Linked DNA regions of Cellulophaga sp. L1A9. The protein of the gene in region 2 interacts with the protein of the main gene of each other region in a pairwise test. Links are inferred from orthologs where the notes say so. Each region holds a gene or a part of one and is shown on either strand. Other genes may lie near its edges. The genes, in order: ftsA and GQR94_RS05095.

Evidence for each region.
Region 1: the proteins of GQR94_RS05095 (region 2) and ftsA interact in binary tests that used the Escherichia coli proteins (3 or more experiments, as listed by UniProt). The link is inferred for Cellulophaga sp. L1A9 from one-to-one orthologs.

Annotation. Positions count from the first base shown.
Region 1 is NZ_CP047027.1:2,730,388-2,739,112, reverse strand. The notes cover bases 5,853-8,725. They hold ftsA (cell division protein FtsA), read right to left. Parts: upstream 8,026-8,725; coding sequence 6,679-8,025; downstream 5,853-6,678. Other genes in these bases: GQR94_RS11865 (cell division protein FtsQ/DivIB), read right to left, coding at 8,029-8,725; ftsZ (cell division protein FtsZ), read right to left, coding at 5,853-6,637. Also shown: GQR94_RS11915 (transglycosylase domain-containing protein), read right to left, coding at 1-79; GQR94_RS11910 (hypothetical protein), read right to left, coding at 291-794; GQR94_RS11905 (hypothetical protein), read right to left, coding at 930-1,298; GQR94_RS11900 (hypothetical protein), read left to right, coding at 1,451-2,404; GQR94_RS11895 (hypothetical protein), read right to left, coding at 2,412-3,152; GQR94_RS11885 (GIY-YIG nuclease family protein), read right to left, coding at 3,837-4,085; GQR94_RS11880 (GatB/YqeY domain-containing protein), read right to left, coding at 4,160-4,609; more of ftsZ, read right to left, coding at 4,697-5,852. UniProt on the Escherichia coli protein: Essential cell division protein that assists in the assembly of the Z ring. May serve as the principal membrane anchor for the Z ring.
Region 2 is NZ_CP047027.1:1,176,774-1,185,548, reverse strand. What follows is about bases 2,841-5,763. They hold GQR94_RS05095 (rod shape-determining protein), read right to left. Parts: upstream 4,855-5,763; coding sequence 3,826-4,854; downstream 2,841-3,825. Other genes in these bases: purH (bifunctional phosphoribosylaminoimidazolecarboxamide formyltransferase/IMP cyclohydrolase), read right to left, coding at 4,910-5,763; mreC (rod shape-determining protein MreC), read right to left, coding at 2,910-3,737; GQR94_RS05105 (rod shape-determining protein MreD), read right to left, coding at 2,841-2,920. Outside these bases: rod shape-determining protein RodA, read right to left, coding at 1-475; mrdA (penicillin-binding protein 2), read right to left, coding at 465-2,333; more of GQR94_RS05105, read right to left, coding at 2,408-2,840; more of purH, read right to left, coding at 5,764-6,442; GQR94_RS05085 (GAF domain-containing protein), read right to left, coding at 6,536-6,988; GQR94_RS05080 (hypothetical protein), read left to right, coding at 7,120-7,539; GQR94_RS05075 (TonB-dependent receptor), read left to right, coding at 7,680-8,775. UniProt on the Escherichia coli protein: Forms membrane-associated dynamic filaments that are essential for cell shape determination. Acts by regulating cell wall synthesis and cell elongation, and thus cell shape.

The DNA.
Region 1 (8,725 bases), 1.6 Mb from region 2 along the record:
AAGGATGTTTACGAGCAAACCTGAGCACTTTCTTAGCTTTTGCGGTTAGTGTATTTTTCAAGGATGTAATTTTTTCCATAGGCTTTGTTAGTAGCAACACTAAAAAAATTGAGCGCGCAAAATTAACTTTTTTTAATCATCTACATACAAATAGTCTAAAATACTATTGTTCATATGCTTACGACAATTAGAATACATGTGGAATTTACAAAAATAGAACAAGCAATAGCTTTTAAAACAAAAAAACCATTGTTTCGCAACAATGGTTTTTAGTGAATTACAAACTAAAATTAAGCTACTTGCTTAACATTATTTTCAGTGGTAATTAACTGATGAATAAGCAATTTCCATTTTTCAATTCTTTTAACCTCAAAATCTTCTGAATAATTAAGCGTTTCATCATAAAAATTAAGCTCAAAATGTTTGCCTGATTTAAGTGTTATTTTCAAGTCTAACTTCTCTAAATGAGAATCTTTTTTGTCTTTTACTTTAAAGAATTTTCTTTGTTCTAGAATTGTACACTCTTTAATAGCAGAAATAACCACCATACGCTCATACATCTCTTTTTCGGAGAATTTTAAAAACAATAGTTTTCGTTCATTTTCATCAATTCCAATATAAGAATTGCCCCAAAGCTCACTTTGAGAGATATTCAATTGGTTTTTTGCACTTACTGCTTGTGCCGCTTCTTTTACTTTTTTTGAAGTGGACTTACCTGATATGTTAAATAAAAAAAAGGGTATAAAAATTATGCCTACTAAAATTAGACACATGATTAAAACTGAAGTATCCATACTATATTATATTTTTAAAATGATATTATAAAAAAGCTATTAAATCGCTGTTATTACTACAGATTGATTTAATAAAGCCCATGAAAACACTAGTAAATGCCCAGTGCGTACTAGTGAAATAAAATCATTTAAAAATTATGGAAAAGAGTGAAAATGATACGCAATTCTATGGGTATCAAACTTAAGATCTATAAAACCACTTGAAGAAATGTATAGTAAAGCAATTTGATTCTTGCGAGCACATAAATATTGTATTGGATTTAAAGAAGAACCAAAAACTAAATTTACCGTGGTATCTGCATTTGAGGAAGTTGTATTTTCCCAAATAACATTAAGCCCATCAGCATTAATAGTAAACCTATCCTGTACTGCAGTTTGGTCAAGAATGATAGCTACATCTAAATTGTCATGCTTTGCCTCGATTTCAACAGCCGCAAAAGACCCTTGAAAACTGCTACACAACAGAATAAATAATAAACTTCTATACCACAACATCTTGCTCATCTAAAAAGATAAATTTAATGTACTTATTGCACCACAAAGGTACACTAATATTTAATCCACAATATTTTTTATAATTCATTTAACGAAACAATTATTCTTCTACATTTACGCGACTTTTTTTAGAAAAGATATTATTTTAATTCCTATATTAAATGAATGAACTTATAGTGTGTTTAGGCTTTTTTATTGCCGCCTATTCTGTTATTGCTAATGATGTTATACAAACACTGGGTACTTTTATTTCATCAAACAGTAAAACAAAATGGTGGTATCTATGGGCTTTTGCCGGTACCATATTAACAGTAACCTTATTTTTTGGCTGGTATTTTAATAATGGTGATGTCTCTTATGGTCGTCTTTCCCAAATACCACTCCCTGACCCCTTACCCTGGTGGTATCTTCTAGCACCACTAAGTTTATTAATTATTACTCGCTTTGGAATTCCTGTGAGTACCACTTTCATGATTTTAAGTGTATTCTCCTCCGGGCAATTAATTGAAAAAATGATTTTAAAATCTATTTTTGGGTATGTACTAGCCTTTGCAGCTGCATTAATACTATACCTGATTATTGCTAAGAAATTAGAATCCAAAGCCGCTATCCGATTAATGGATAAGAAAAAGCAAAAACCCTATTGGTTAGTTGCGCAATGGTTTTCTACTGGGTTTCTATGGTCGCAATGGTTAATTCAGGACTTTGCCAATATTTTTGTCTTCTTACCTCGACAATTAACTATTTCCGAATTGGGGATAGCCCTTATTGTTATTTTAAGCATCATGGCCTACATCTTTAATGTAAAAGGAGGAAACATACAAAAGATCGTAAATCAGAAATCTAACACACAGCATATCCGCTCTGCAACGATTATCGATGCTTGCTACGGGGTATTACTTTACCTATTTACTATTTTGAATGATGTTCCTATGAGTACCACTTGGACTTTCGTAGGTATTTTGGCAGGTAGAGAAATTGCCATAAAATATCTTTTAGAGAAAAAACAACTAAAGACAACCTATACCCTTATCATTAAAGATTTGGCAAAAGTGAATATAGGGCTTATGATAAGTATTTTGATTGCGTACTTAATTCAGTTTTTAAAAGCATAAATTATATTCATTGGTATTTACCGTTTTTAAACTTTAATACTTGATCTAGATTTGTAATCTTTTTTTCTTCAATGCAATCACCATTTGAAGCTTCTTTTCTAGTTGTTGTTTTCACAGTGCTTTTTACTAAAATATCAAAATAGCCATTTGTTTTTGTTTCCTTAAGGATTAACACTTTTTCAACGCCACTTAGGTCTGCTTCGCATTCTGAGTTCACTTCGCCACCATAGCTCATCATTTCAAAATTTTTCAAAACCTGTTTTAGGGTATTATTTTCATCAAAATATAACGAAATTGTTTCATGACTGTACGGATTCGGATGTGAGTTATTGTAATAATAAACCCGGATACCGAATGCCCTAGTGTCTTCTGAAAGAAGATAAGGAGCCGTATCAATCTTTATTTCTGCCAATCTAACTGCATCTGAATACCACTCGTTCGTTAATGAACCTTCAAAATATCTGGATTTTATTTTCCCTGTATTAGTTTCTATAATTAAAATATGGCTATTAAGCTCAAAATAATCCTCATCTTCTTGGACAATTTCTGGTATAACAACGATAGTTTCTTCTGAATTATCAGGCTTTACCTTAGCTACAATTAGATCTGTTTTACATTCAGACAAGTCTAATTCTAGCTGATTTAATATTGTCTCTAAATGTGGTATTTCTTGAGAAGCAACAATTATAGAACAAAAGAAGGCTATAAATACAGTAAGCAGTTTTATACTATCCTTAAAAAAATGCATCCCTCTAAACATCTATTTCATATAAAATTTCCTATCATTAAGAACTTAAGATAGCTATATTTATGCTGATGTTGAGAATAATACGTCTAAATAATTAATAATGTAAACTAAAAAACAAACTGCGTTGATCCATCAAAGCTCCGCTTTGAAAATAAAAAGTCTCATAAAATATACGCAAGTAAACATTAAAACCATATTCAACATTTTCACGAATAAAGGATGAACTGCGTTGATCCCTTAAAGCTCCGCTTTGAAAATAAAAAGTCTCACAAAATATACGCAAGCAAGCTTGTATATTTTATGAGACTTTTTATTTATTCGTGACCGCGAAGGGATTCGAACCCCCAACCCTCAGAGCCGAAATCTGATATTCTATCCAGTTGAACTACGCAGCCGTTACTATTTTCTTTAAAAATTCTCTACCACTTCCGGTTTTGAAATACTTTTCTCTTTTTCACTTTCTAAAACATAAACATAGTACTTCATACTATACTTGATATTCCCTGCCTGCCGGCAGGCGGGTATCCAGTTGAACTACGCAGCCGTTACTATTTTCTTTAAAAATTCTCTACCACTTCCGGTTTTGAAATACTTTTCTCTTTTTCACTTTCTAAAACATAAACATAATACTTCATACCTATACTTGATATTCCCTGCCTGCCGGCAGGCGGGTATCCAGTTGAACTACGCAGCCGTTATTATTTTCTTTAAAAATTCTCTACCACTTCCGGTTTTGAAATACTTTTCTCTTTGTATAGCTTCTTTCCTTGTTTCAAATAGTTCAAAATAAACCAATCTCCAAGGAACAAAACCTTTAGTTGATTTAGTCTTTCCTGAATTATGTTCCTTAATCCGTTTATCCAAATCTGCAGTATGTCCTTTATACCACCTTTTATCTTTCTCACTCTCTAAAACATAAACATAGTACTTCATACCTATACTTGATATTCCCTGCCTGCCGGCAGGCGGGTATCCAGTTGAACTACGCAGCCGTTACTATTTTCTTACTATGCCAATTTCTTTTTTACAATCATAGAAATGGTTTTACCATCTGCTTGACCTGCAAGCGCTTTAGATACCATTCCCATAACTTTACCCATATCTTTCATACCATCTGCACCAGTAGTTTCAATAGTTTGCAATACAACTTTCTCTATTTCTTCTTCTGTTAATTGCTCTGGCAAGAACTTTTCTATAACTGCCACTTGTGCCAATTCCGGCTCCGCCAAGTCTTCTCTACCTTGTTCTATAAAAATTGCAGCACTATCCTTACGTTGCTTTACCAACTTCTGAATTAACTGAATTTCTGCCTCTTCTGTAATAGCTTCTCCTGAGCCATTATCTGTTTGCATCAATAACAACGCAGATTTTATTGCTCTTAACGACTCTAAAGCTACTTTATCTTTAGCTTTCATCGCTGTTTTAATCTCGGTCATTACCTGATCCTGTAAGCTCATAACATTTTATTTTAGCGGCACGAAGATAAAAAAATAAACCCAAAAATACAGTGTATTTCTGGGTTTATACTATTCTAAAAACAATGTTTAATCTACATTATCATGTAAAAAAGAATTGTTAGTTCTTATTTGAATATCATCATTACTATCTTCACTTAATGATGTTCTAGAAATTTTGTTTTCTCTATTTACTTCATTCAAATGAACTCCCTGACGTTTGTACGCTGGGTGTTTTTCAATTTCATCAATATGCTTAGCATTATTGTTTTGAAATTTGTAATTGAAATCTTTTAACTTACGTTTTCTTTCTTCAGATCTACTTCTAAGAAGTTCCTCTAAAGGCATATCCATAGGGTCTACATGAGCAGCTTCTTCTACATGCTTAGTTTCCTTCTCAACCGTTTTTTGCTCAAAACGCATTTCTTCTTCTAAAACTTTAGGCTCCACTTTTTCTGCTTTAGACTTCGCTTCATTAAGTTTTCCCTCTAGCTCCATATAATCATCAAGACTATAGCGCTTTTCACCATCTTTATTATATTCTACTACTGGAATAACTTCGATAGGATCTTTTACATCCATATCTCTTACTTCATCATCCAAAGAAAACATCACGACGTTATCTTTCTTATTTTCTTTCATTTTTTCTGCCTCAGGGCCATCAAAACTGAAAAGAAATTGATCGTCTTCAATTTTTACTGAAGAAACAGTAATCGGATCGATAACTTCAAAATTATCTATCTGTGTTTTTGAATCTACGATAATGAAATCATCCCCTACATTTTCAGCTATTACTTCATCGTAGAATACATTAAAGTTCTTGATATAGCTAGAAGTCGGAATTAAATCCATCTCTGGCTTATCTTCCTCTAAAATATGTTTTACAATTTTAGGCTCTTCTTTTACTACCTCTTTTACTTTTTCCTCTTCTTCGACCAACTGAAAGACTACATTCTCCGAACCCATTAACAATTGCTCTGCCTTTTGGCTATCTTCAAGTGTATGGATTATTTTTTTAGATTCTGTATTTACAATAGTATCTTGCTGGTCTATATTAAAACCCGTAGCGATCACGGTTACAGCAATAGCTTCCCCCAGTGTTTCATCTTCACCAACACCCATAATGATGTTTGCACTATGGCCTGCTTCGCTTTGTATATGATCGTTGATCTCCCCTATTTCATCAATAGTGATTTCTTTAGTACCAGAAACGATTAATAATAACACATTTTTAGCTCCAGAAATTTTATTATCATTCAATAACGGCGAATCTAAGGCGCTCATAATAGCTTCATTTGCTCTGTTTGAACCTGATGAAGTTGAAGATCCCATGATTGCTGTACCACTATTAGATAGTACTGTTTTAGCATCACGTAAATCGATGTTTTGTGTATAGTGATGTGTTATAACTTCTGCAATACCTCTAGCAGCTGTAGCTAAAACTTCATCTGCTTTTGAGAAACCTGCTTTAAAGCCTAAATTTCCATAAACTTCTCTTAGTTTGTTATTATTGATAACGATTAGAGAATCTACATTGTTACGTAACTTTTCAATCCCTGCTTGTGCTTGCTTGGTTCTCATTTGACCTTCAAACTGAAAAGGAATTGTAACAATACCAACCGTAAGGATATCCAGTTCCTTAGCTTGCTTTGCTATCATTGGTGCCGCACCTGTTCCAGTACCACCGCCCATTCCTGCAGTAATGAAAACCATTTTAGTGTTGGTACCCAACATATTTTTTATTTCTTCCATGCTCTCAATAGCAGACTGCTCCCCAACTTCTGGGTTTGCACCAGCACCAAGACCTTCAGTTAAGGAAACCCCTAATTGAATTTTGTTGGGTACTGTACTATTATCAAGCGCTTGGGAATCTGTATTACAGATAATAAAATCAACGCCATTTATTCCCGCCAAATACATGTGGTTAATTGCGTTACTTCCGCCACCACCTACCCCGATGACTTTTATTACATTACTTTGATTTTTGGGCAAATCAAAGGAAATACTTCCAAATTCGTTACTGTTACTCATACGTTCTGTATTACTGGTTATACTGTGTTCTTCGTGCTTTTTTATTCCGCGTTATCCAAAAAGTCTTTTAACTTATCTGACCATTTGTCAAATATAGATTTACGTTCTCTATGGATTTCCGGTTGTACTACTGTAGTTTCTCCATCAGTAGTATCATCATTCATTTCATTTTCTGGCAATTGACTTTGCAGTTCTTCCTCCTCAGCCTCAATTGCCTCACTCTTAGCTTTTGTTTTCAATGCATTCATTAAAAGCCCAACTGCTGTTGCATATAATGGACTCGCAATTTCCTCATCAGAATCACCAGCTAAGTGTTCGTTTGGATACCCAATTCTGGTATCCATACCTGTAATATATTCTACCAATTGCTTTAAATGTTTTAACTGGCTTCCACCACCCGTTAATACAATCCCTGCAATTAATTTTTTCTTCTGCTCGTCATGACCATAATTCTTAATCTCAACATATACTTGTTCTACAATTTCCACAACTCTTGCATGAATAATCTTAGATAAGTTTTTAAGCGTTATTTCCTTTGGTTCTCTCCCACGTAATCCTGGTATCGAAACAATCTCATTTTCTTTATTCTCGCCAGGCCATGCAGAACCAAATTTTATTTTCAATAATTCTGCTTGCTTTTCGATAATAGAGCAGCCTTCTTTGATATCTTCCGTAATAACATTTCCCCCAAATGGGATTACTGCCGTATGGCGAATAATACCATCTTTGAAAATAGCCAAATCTGTTGTACCTCCTCCTATATCAATTAAAGCTACACCTGCTTCTTTTTCTTCTTGACTCAATACCGCATTAGCTGATGCCAATGGCTCCAATGTAATGCTCCCTAAATCTAAGCCTGCACTCTTAATACAGCGTCCTACATTTTTTATTGAGGACACTTGACCTACAACTACATGAAAATTAGCTTCTAAACGAGCGCCATACATTCCCATTGGTTCTTTTATCTCTGCCTGACCATCAATTTTATATTCTTGTGGTAACACATGGATAATTTCTTCACCAGGAAGCATGATCAGTTTATATACTTGATTACATAACTTATCTACATCATCCTCATTGATAACCTGTTCAGAATCATCCCTGGTTATATAATCGCTATGCTGTAAGCTACGGATATGCTGACCTGCGATACCTACAACTACAGAACCAATTTTTAATCCTGAATTAGATTCTGCTTGCTCTACAGCCTGCTGAATAGATTGTATCGTTTGCGTAATATTATTAACAACACCTCTATGCACACCAAGACTTTTAGATTTTCCAATCCCTAAAATCTCAATCTTCCCATATTCATTCTCCTTACCAATAATGGCAACTATTTTAGTAGTTCCAATATCTAAACCAACTGAATATTTACCTTGTTCCATATCTTAAATTTTGGTGCACACTACTTGATTATTATACTCTAAGCTCACTAAACTATATTGCGCAAGCGAATTATCTTTTTTCCCTTTTTTATAAAAAGCTCTAAATTTGTTAAACTTCTGACTTAACTCCTCTGCTTTTCCAAGGTTTACTACAAAACTTTCTGTTCTAAATTTTAACTGATATTTTCGGTTATTTAATACCTGAATACCTATTACATTTTTATGCAAAAAATCATCTCCATTGATATAGTCTAATATAAAATGTACTTCTTTTAAACTATCGTCGGTAATGTTTCCTGTAATAACAGGTACCCTCGCGGAATGATTTCTAGATAGCGGCATACGCTTTCCTTCATCATCCAGATAATATATTGTACCACTTTCCACACGACCAATGGGGTTACGTTGAGCGATTTTTGTCGTCAATTTTCCATTTACCGTGAGGTATACTTGTGCCTTTTTAACCATTTCATTGGCCTCAATGGCCTTTTCCATGTTATTCAAAACTAAATTTTCTTTAGGTACCATATCAAACCCTTGGAAACTTTGTATTAACAATTTATTAACCATGCCCGTAGTCACGTATAAATTATTCTCATCTGTGAACATTACATCCAGTTCTGAAATTGGTTTTTTGCTATGTCTATTATTAGAAAATGCAAAAAGCCCTGTTACCGTGAGCAATAAGATTATTGCCTTT
Region 2 (8,775 bases):
GGATGACTAGTATAGCAGGTATTAAAAGTATTAAAAAAGAATAGAGTTGATCTTTTCTTCTGCGAATATCTGTTTGAATATCACTTAGGTATTTAGCAACGGCAAGTGCAGTGGCAACTTTAGCTAGCTCTGATGGTTGTAGGTTAAAAAACCCAAGATTATACCATGATGTAGCACCAGCAATGGTTGTTCCAAAAACAAAGAGCCCAAGTAAAAGTGCTAAAGAAATGACATAGATTACACTTGAAAAACGTTCGAAAAAATTACTCTCTAACGCTAAAATTATTACGATTAAAACTAAGTCTAAGGCTATGAAAATTAGTTGTTTCCCGTATATAGTTGAGAAGTCAAATATGTTATCTTGTCCTTCAGAATAGGTGCTAGAATATATATTTATCCAACCAATTGCTATTAGAAGTACAAATATTAAAATGGAAAGCCAGTCTACTCTTCTTAAAAGCCCTTTACCAAACACGCTCGTTAATTATAAATGGTTCACCACTAATTTCTTTAGCATATTCCTTTTCTAAGGTTTTGTCTAACATTCTTTTTTCTAAATCTGTTCTGGTAATTTTTCCTTTAATATATTTTTCTATTAAAAGTGATGCAATATGGCCAGCATATCGACCTCCGTAATACCCATTTTCAATATAAACAGCAACAGCAATTTTAGGATTATCAACAGGAGCAAAAGCAACAAACACGGAATGATCTGTAAGCTGTGTTCTTACGCCATCTATTCTTGTGTAATTTTCTACGGTTCCCGTTTTTCCTGCAATATCTATATCTGGTATTTGAACGCCTCTCCCAGTTCCATGTTTGTATACATTCGCCATACCTTGTACAACAGGCTCAAAATGTTTTTTGTCTATGGTAGTGTTAGGTTTTTCTAGGTATTTTTGATTTGTAATTTTTTCCCCTTCCACTTCTTTAAGAACATGAGGAATGATATAATATCCGCGATTGGCAATTGCGGCAGTCATATTCGCTAATTGTAGCGGTGTAACAAGGATTTCTCCTTGGCCAATAGCATTTGATATAAAATATGAAGAAGACCATCTATTATCGCCGTACATGCGGTCATAGGTCTCTTTAGTTGGGATAGATCCACTTCGGCCTGTAGGAATATCAGATCCTAGAAAACCTCCTAATCCGAAGCTTTTTACATGTTTGTCCCAAACATCCATACCTTCATCTGTTGTAGGGAATTTTTCAAATATTTTTCTAAACGTACCTGCGAAATAGGCATTACAAGACTTATAAATTCCTACGTCTAAATCTCTTAAACCCCCACCGCAGTGACAACCTCTTTTTTTGTTACCCACATAAAAACCGTTATAGCATTGTATTTTGGTTTCAGGGGTAATTACGTTTTCTTGTAATGCTATTAATGCATTTATTGTTTTAAAAGGAGATCCTGGTGAAGTTTGCGCAAGAACGGAGCGATCATAGGTTGGTTGTGCAATAGAATCATTATAAAGTTTCGTGTAATTTTTAGAACGTTCACGTCCAACCAATAAATTAGGGTCATAGGTAGGACCAGAAATCATGGCTAAAATTTCTCCCGTAGCGGGTTCAATAGCTACAACTCCTCCACGTTTTCCATTCATTAACAATTCTCCGTATTCTTGAAGTTGTTTGTCAATAGTAATTTTAATTTCTTTTCCTTGTTCAGGTAAAGTATCTAAAATACCATTTTTATAGGGGCCAATATCTCTGTTAAATCTATCTTTTTGAATGTATTTAACGCCTTTTCGGCCTCGTAGAATTGCTTCGTATTGTTTTTCTATTCCTGTTCGGCCTTTAAGTTCTCCAAGTTTGTAGTAGGGGTTTTCGTTTAATTCATAATCGTTAACTTCAGAAATAAAACCAAAAACATTGGCACCACTATGCGTGTCATAATAGCGTAATGATCTTTTCTGAATATAGAAACCTTTGTATTTACGCATCTTCTCTTGTAATCGTGCGTAATCTTTTTTAGATAATTGAGGCACTAATACCGATGGTAGTCTTGGAGAATAATTTTTTGCTTTTTTAAATTGTTTTAAAAAAGTAGCTTTTTCTATTCCTAGTAGTTTGCAAAATTCTAAAGTGTCTAACTTTTTAACTTCGCGCGGAATAATCATAACATCATATGCAGGCTGATTGGCAACCAATAAATCACCATTACGGTCGTAGATATATCCACGCTCTGGATAATCATAGATTGCTTTTATGGCAGTATCTTCTGTAACCTGCATAGAAGAATGTCTAAATACCTGCAGATACGACAATCTCCCAATAAAGGTTAAGCCGATGATAATAATGATTGATGATAGTAATATTTTTTTCATTTTTTGATGAAAATCAACAAATTATGGTTTAAAGTAATTTAAAAAATTGCCCCAAAATTAGATAGAATATTTGTTTAATTTTCTTTTTTAACACTGAAAAGAGAGCTTATTAAAATACACAAAAATAAAGAAGCAATACTCACTACAAGTATTTTCTTTAAAATTAGAAGAAAATTATCAAAATTAAAAACTTCTAGGGTAAAGAAAACCGTATGATGTATCACAATTAACAAAGCGAGGTAGGTTATTTGCTGAATTCGGGGTGCAGATGATAATCTAAAGCTTTGGAATTCAAAATTCACTCCAAAACAAAAACGCATTATTGTAGGTCTTAGGTATGCAATTGTTAATGTCGCGGCTGTATGTATCGCTAAAGTGTCAGAGAAAATATCTATAGTAAATCCTAGAAAAAATGAGATAACAAGAAATACTGCTCTATTTTGTTTTATAGGGTACCAATATAGAAACAAGATGTAAATCATGGGGTTTATATATCCCCAGAAGTTGATGTTATTGCAGATTAGAACTTGAGCTAAAACAAGCGCAATAAAGCGTACGATATTTATAAAGTAATATTTACTTGACATTTGTTGATTCTAATTCCTCTAGGGTAACACGATTGGTGTTGTTAATGATATATACATTTTTGAGGTTAGACATATCATTAAAAAGTGAAATGTTAATGGTATACGAACTTTTTGAAACATCTAAGCCAAAACTTTTAATGGTTCCGATAGGTATGTTTTCAGGAAAAATACTCGAGGCAGCTCCAGTCAATATCGTATCGCCAACTTTAATAGGTATACGTCTAGGAATGTCTATTAGTTGTACCGTATTAAAATCTTTAGTGTCCCAAATTAAGGATCCAAAATTATCGGTGTTCTTTAGCTTGGCATTTAAATTAGACTTTCTATTTAAAATGCTTTGAACTCTAGAGAATTTACCGCTTGTATTTTCAATGATACCGAGAATTCCGTTTGGGGTGATAACACCCATATCTTGTTGGATACCGTTTTTAGAGCCCTTATTTAGTGTAATATAGTTGTCTAGGTTGGAATAGCTGTTTTTAATAATTTTTGCAGAAATAATGGTGTAATCTATTAAAGTGCTGTCTAGCTTAAGACTGTCAACAGGTATTTCGGCATTGTATTCATTGTTGATGATGATACGTCTTAAACGCATATTTTCATCGACTAATTTCTGATTTTCTTTTTCTAAATTGAAATAAGAAGAAATTCCATTCGAGGTTTTGTATACGCCGCCTGTCAACCAATTTGCTGAATTAAAAAATTTTGATTGATGGTAGGAATGCGATTGAATGGTAAAAGCAAGTGATATAAATAATAGGAATAAATAAAGGAGCAGATTTTTATTCCGAAATATAAAATTAATAATCTGTTGCATTCACTTTAATTATTTTTGAGTGCGGCAAAACCATTAAAGCACTTTTGTAATATGATATTAGAAAAGTGCTCTAGGATTATGCTATTCGCTATTTGATCAAGATACTTTTGTAGCGTTCAAGATTCTTTAATGCGATTCCTGTTCCGCGTACAACTGCTCTTAATGGATCTTCTGCTATATATACGGGTAAATCTGTTTTTTGAGATAACCTACGGTCTAAACCTCTTAGCATAGAACCACCACCGGCTAAATAAATACCAGTATTATAGATATCTGCAGCAAGTTCTGGAGGAGTTTGTGATAAAGTTTCCATTACTGCATCTTCTACACGTAAGATAGATTTGTCTAAGGCTTTTGCAATTTCTCTATAAGAGATTTGTACTTGTTTTGGTTTTCCTGTCAATAAATCTCTACCCTGAACAGACATTTCATCTGGAGGTGTTTGTAAGTCTTCAGTAGCAGAACCAATAGTTATTTTAATGTTTTCTGCAGTACTCTCTCCAACATAAAGGTTGTGTTGTGTACGCATGTAATAAATAATATCATTGGTAAAGACATCACCTGCAATTTTCACAGATTTATCACAAACGATACCACCTAAGGCAATTACAGCAATCTCTGTAGTACCACCACCTATATCTACAATCATGTTTCCTTTTGGTTGCATAATATCTAAACCAATACCAATAGCAGCTGCCATTGGTTCATGAATTAAATAAACTTCTTTACCATTAACACGTTCTGCAGATTCTTTTACAGCACGCATTTCTACTTCAGTAATTCCAGAAGGAATACAAATGACCATACGCAACGCAGGAGGAAACCATTTTTTCTTTAATGCTGGTATGTTCTTAATGAACATATTTATCATCTTTTCAGAAGCATCAAAATCGGCAATTACACCATCTTTAAGAGGGCGTATTGTCTTAATGTTTTCATGGGTTTTTCCTTGCATCATGTTGGCTTCTTTGCCTACAGCAATTATTTTCCCACTAATTCTATCTCTGGCTACGATAGAAGGGCTATCAACAACAACTTTGTCGTTATGTATTATAAGAGTGTTAGCCGTACCTAAGTCAATAGCTATTTCCTCTGTCAAGAAATCAAAAAATCCCATTTCTATTTATTTGGTTGTGTACTAAAAGTAAGTTTTATCGACGAAAGTAACAAAATTAATGTTTAAAATGACGTGTACCTGTCATTACCATAGAAATTCCATTAGAATTACAGTATTCTACACTTAATTCGTCTTTAATTGATCCTCCAGGTTGAATGACACTTGAAATTCCGCTATTGCCTGCAATTTCTACACAGTCAGGGAAAGGGAAAAATGCATCACTCGCCATGACAGCACCTTTTAAATCGAAATTAAATGTGTTTGCTTTGTGTATCGCTTGGTTTAAGGCATCAACTCTAGATGTCTGTCCTGTACCACTAGCGTATAATTGTTTGTTTTTAGCCAGAACAATGGTGTTTGATTTTGTATGCTTACATAATTTTGAAGCAAATATTAAATCTTCAACCTCTTGGGTCGTAGGCGCTGTTTTCGTAGCTGTTTTTAAATCAGCCTTAGCATCGGTAATAAAATCTTTGTCTTGAACTAAAACACCATTAAGGCAGGTGCGAACAGAAGTTTGTGGCAATTCTACTTCGTTTTGAATAAGAATAATTCTGTTTTTCTTTCCTTTTAAAATTTCTAAAGCATCGGCAGCATAGCTAGGAGCAATAACCACTTCGCAGAATAATTTATGAATTTCTTCGGCTGTAGCCTTGTCAATTTCTTTGTTGCTAATTAAAACACCTCCAAATGCAGAAACAGGATCTCCTGCTAAAGCATCTACATAAGCTTGGTGTAGGCTGCTTCTTGATGCTAAACCACAAGCGTTGTTGTGTTTTAAGATAGCAAATGTAGGTTCGTCATTTTTAAACTCTCCCATTAAATTCACGGCAGCATCAACATCTAAAAGATTGTTGTATGATAATTCTTTTCCATGAAGCTTGTCAAACATCGCATCGAAATCACCAAAGAAAAAACCTTTTTGGTGTGGGTTTTCGCCGTAACGTAAAACTTGACCATTCGTTTCGCTAATTTTTAAAACTGTTTCTTGCTTATCTTTATTAAAATAATTGAAAATTGCAGTATCATAATGAGAAGAAACATTAAAAGATTTAGCAGCAAAACGCTTACGATCTTCAAGTGTTGTAGTGCCATTATTTGCAGAAATCAATTCTAAAACTTCAGTATAATCTTCCATAGAAGAAACACAAAGTACATCCTTAAAGTTTTTAGCAGCTGCACGAATTAAAGAAATACCACCAATATCAATTTTTTCTATAATATCTTGCTCTGATGCACCACTAGCTACTGTTTTTTCAAAAGGGTATAAATCAACAATAACAATATCTATTTGCGGAATTTCAAATTCAGCCAATTGTTTTTGGTCATTTTCATTGTCTTGACGATTCAAAATACCTCCGAATACTTTTGGGTGTAAGGTTTTTACACGGCCACCTAAAATAGAAGGATAACTTGTTACATCTTCAACAGGGACTACATCTATGCCTAAATCACGAACAAATTTTTCTGTACCACCAGTAGAATATATGGTAATACCTAGTTCTTGAAATTTTTTAACGATTGGCGCTAAGCCATCTTTATGAAATACTGAAATTAATGCTGATGTAGCTTTTTTGGTGGTGCTCATTTTTATGTGCTTATGATTAATATCTTAAGCACGCAAAAGTAATTTTTTTGAAGTTAAAAAAGCATCGATTTTATCAATAAAAAATATAAAATTTTAAAGAATTTTAGCTACTTCTGCATTTATGAACTCTAAAAAGTGCTCATCAGCCTTTGTAAAAGGATCTGGCGTGTTAGAATCAATATCTATTTGACCAACGTTTTCGCCGTTTACGAATAGCGGAATTACAATTTCAGCCTTTACGGTAATGCTACATGCAATGTAATTATCTTGAGCTTTTACATCAGGGACAATAAAGTTTTCATTGCTTACAGCAACTTGTCCACAGATACCCTTTCCAAAAGGAATAATAATATGGTCTGTGGGTGCACCTGCATAGGGGCCTAATTTTAATTCGTTCTTATCTCCATTTTTAAAATAGAAGCCTACCCAGTCATAGTGAGGTACACGCTCTTTAAGTAAGTCGCAAATTTGTTGTAATTGCAAATCAGTATTAGTTACAGAATTGCTAGTTATAGCTAGGATTTGTTCCTTTAAAGTGTCAAACATTTTTTATCTGTTGATATTTGCTCCAAAAGTCGAATATTTTATTTAAAAATTACAGAACAAATGCAATAAATATTCGTTAATCTTCATAACTATTCTAAGGTAGCGTATGAATATTTTGTAATTTTGCAGGAATGAAAAAAGGACTTTTCAATATTTTATCTGTAACCATGGCAATTTTGCTATTGGCTTCCACGATTTCGTGGAAGGTAGAAAAGCACTATTGTTTAGGGCATCTTATGGATATTGCATTGTTTACTTCTTCGCAAGATTGTGGTATGAATATGGTTTCGCAGTCTGATGGCAATGGCGAACATGTTGAAGATTCAAATTCTTGCTGCGATGATGAAATAATCATTACAGAAGGGCAAGATGATTTGGTATTCCATGATAATGATTTTGATCTAGCGCAGCAGTTCTTTGTAGTCGCTTATGCATATTCTTATTTTAACTTATTTGGCAATGGTTTTGAACTGGAACGTTCTTTTGACAACTATCCGCCAACAATTATCGTCAAAGATATACACGTATTAGACGAGGTTTATTTAATTTGATTTTTTATTTATAGTTGACAGCATGCCGTTGAATCTTGTTTTTTTAAACGTGATTTTCTGTATGCCATTTCGTGCTTTCCTGTTTTTGGTATGACACTGAATAACTCTTACTTAAATAATTTTTCAAATTTAAATTACAAATGAATACATATATAAAACTACTTATTGCAGTATTATTGCCTTTTGCAGCGCTTTCTCAAGATAAAATAGAAGGAGTAGTGGTTGATGGAGGTGCTATTAATGCTACTTTAGGCTTGCCGGGGGCTAATGTCTATTGGATGAATTCTCAAATAGGTGTGGTGACAGATTTTGATGGGAATTTCTCAATTCCTTATGATGCGCAATACCATAAGTTGATCATCAGTTATGTGGGTTTTGAATCTGATACCTTAACTGTAGATCAACCAAGAAAAATTAAACACACATTAAATCCATCAAACACTCTTAATGAAGTGGTGGTAAATCAAAAACGAGATGCGGTACAGAAAGCTTATTTCAGCTCACAGAATGTGGTAACTATTAATAGTGCGGAGTTATTGAAGGCGGCTTGCTGCAACTTATCTGAAAGTTTTGAGACCAATCCTGCAATAGATGTAAATTATTCTGACGCATTAACTGGTACAAAGCAAATACAAATGTTAGGGCTTACCAGTCCTTATTTATTAATTACTCAGGAGAATATTCCTATGGTTCGTGGTGCGTCTCAGGCCTACGGATTAACATTTACGCCAGGTACGTGGGTAGAAAGTATTCAAATAACAAAAGGAGCAGGGAGTGTTGTTAATGGCTATGAGAGTATTTCTGGGCAAATTAATACAGAACTTGTAAAACCACTTACGGATAACGCTGTTTTTGTAAATGGCTATGCCAACCAAAATGGACGTTACGAGTTAAACACGCATTTGAACAAGAAGTTAACCGAGAAATGGAGTACAGGACTATACATTCATGGTAATAAACGTACGCAAAAAGAGGACAATAATGGCGATGGCTTTTTAGACGCTCCATTGGCGGATCAGATTAATATAATGAATCGTTGGCAATACCAAGATCCGGAAAATGGATGGATAAGTTTCTTAAATGTTCGATTTTTAAATGATAATAAGCAATTAGGGCAAACAAATTTTGAGCCATCTCTAGATAAGTTTACAACAAATTCTTGGGGTAGTGAAGTGAAAACACGTCGTTTTGATGCTTCTATGAAGTTGGCTTATATTTTTCCAGATTTACCTTTTC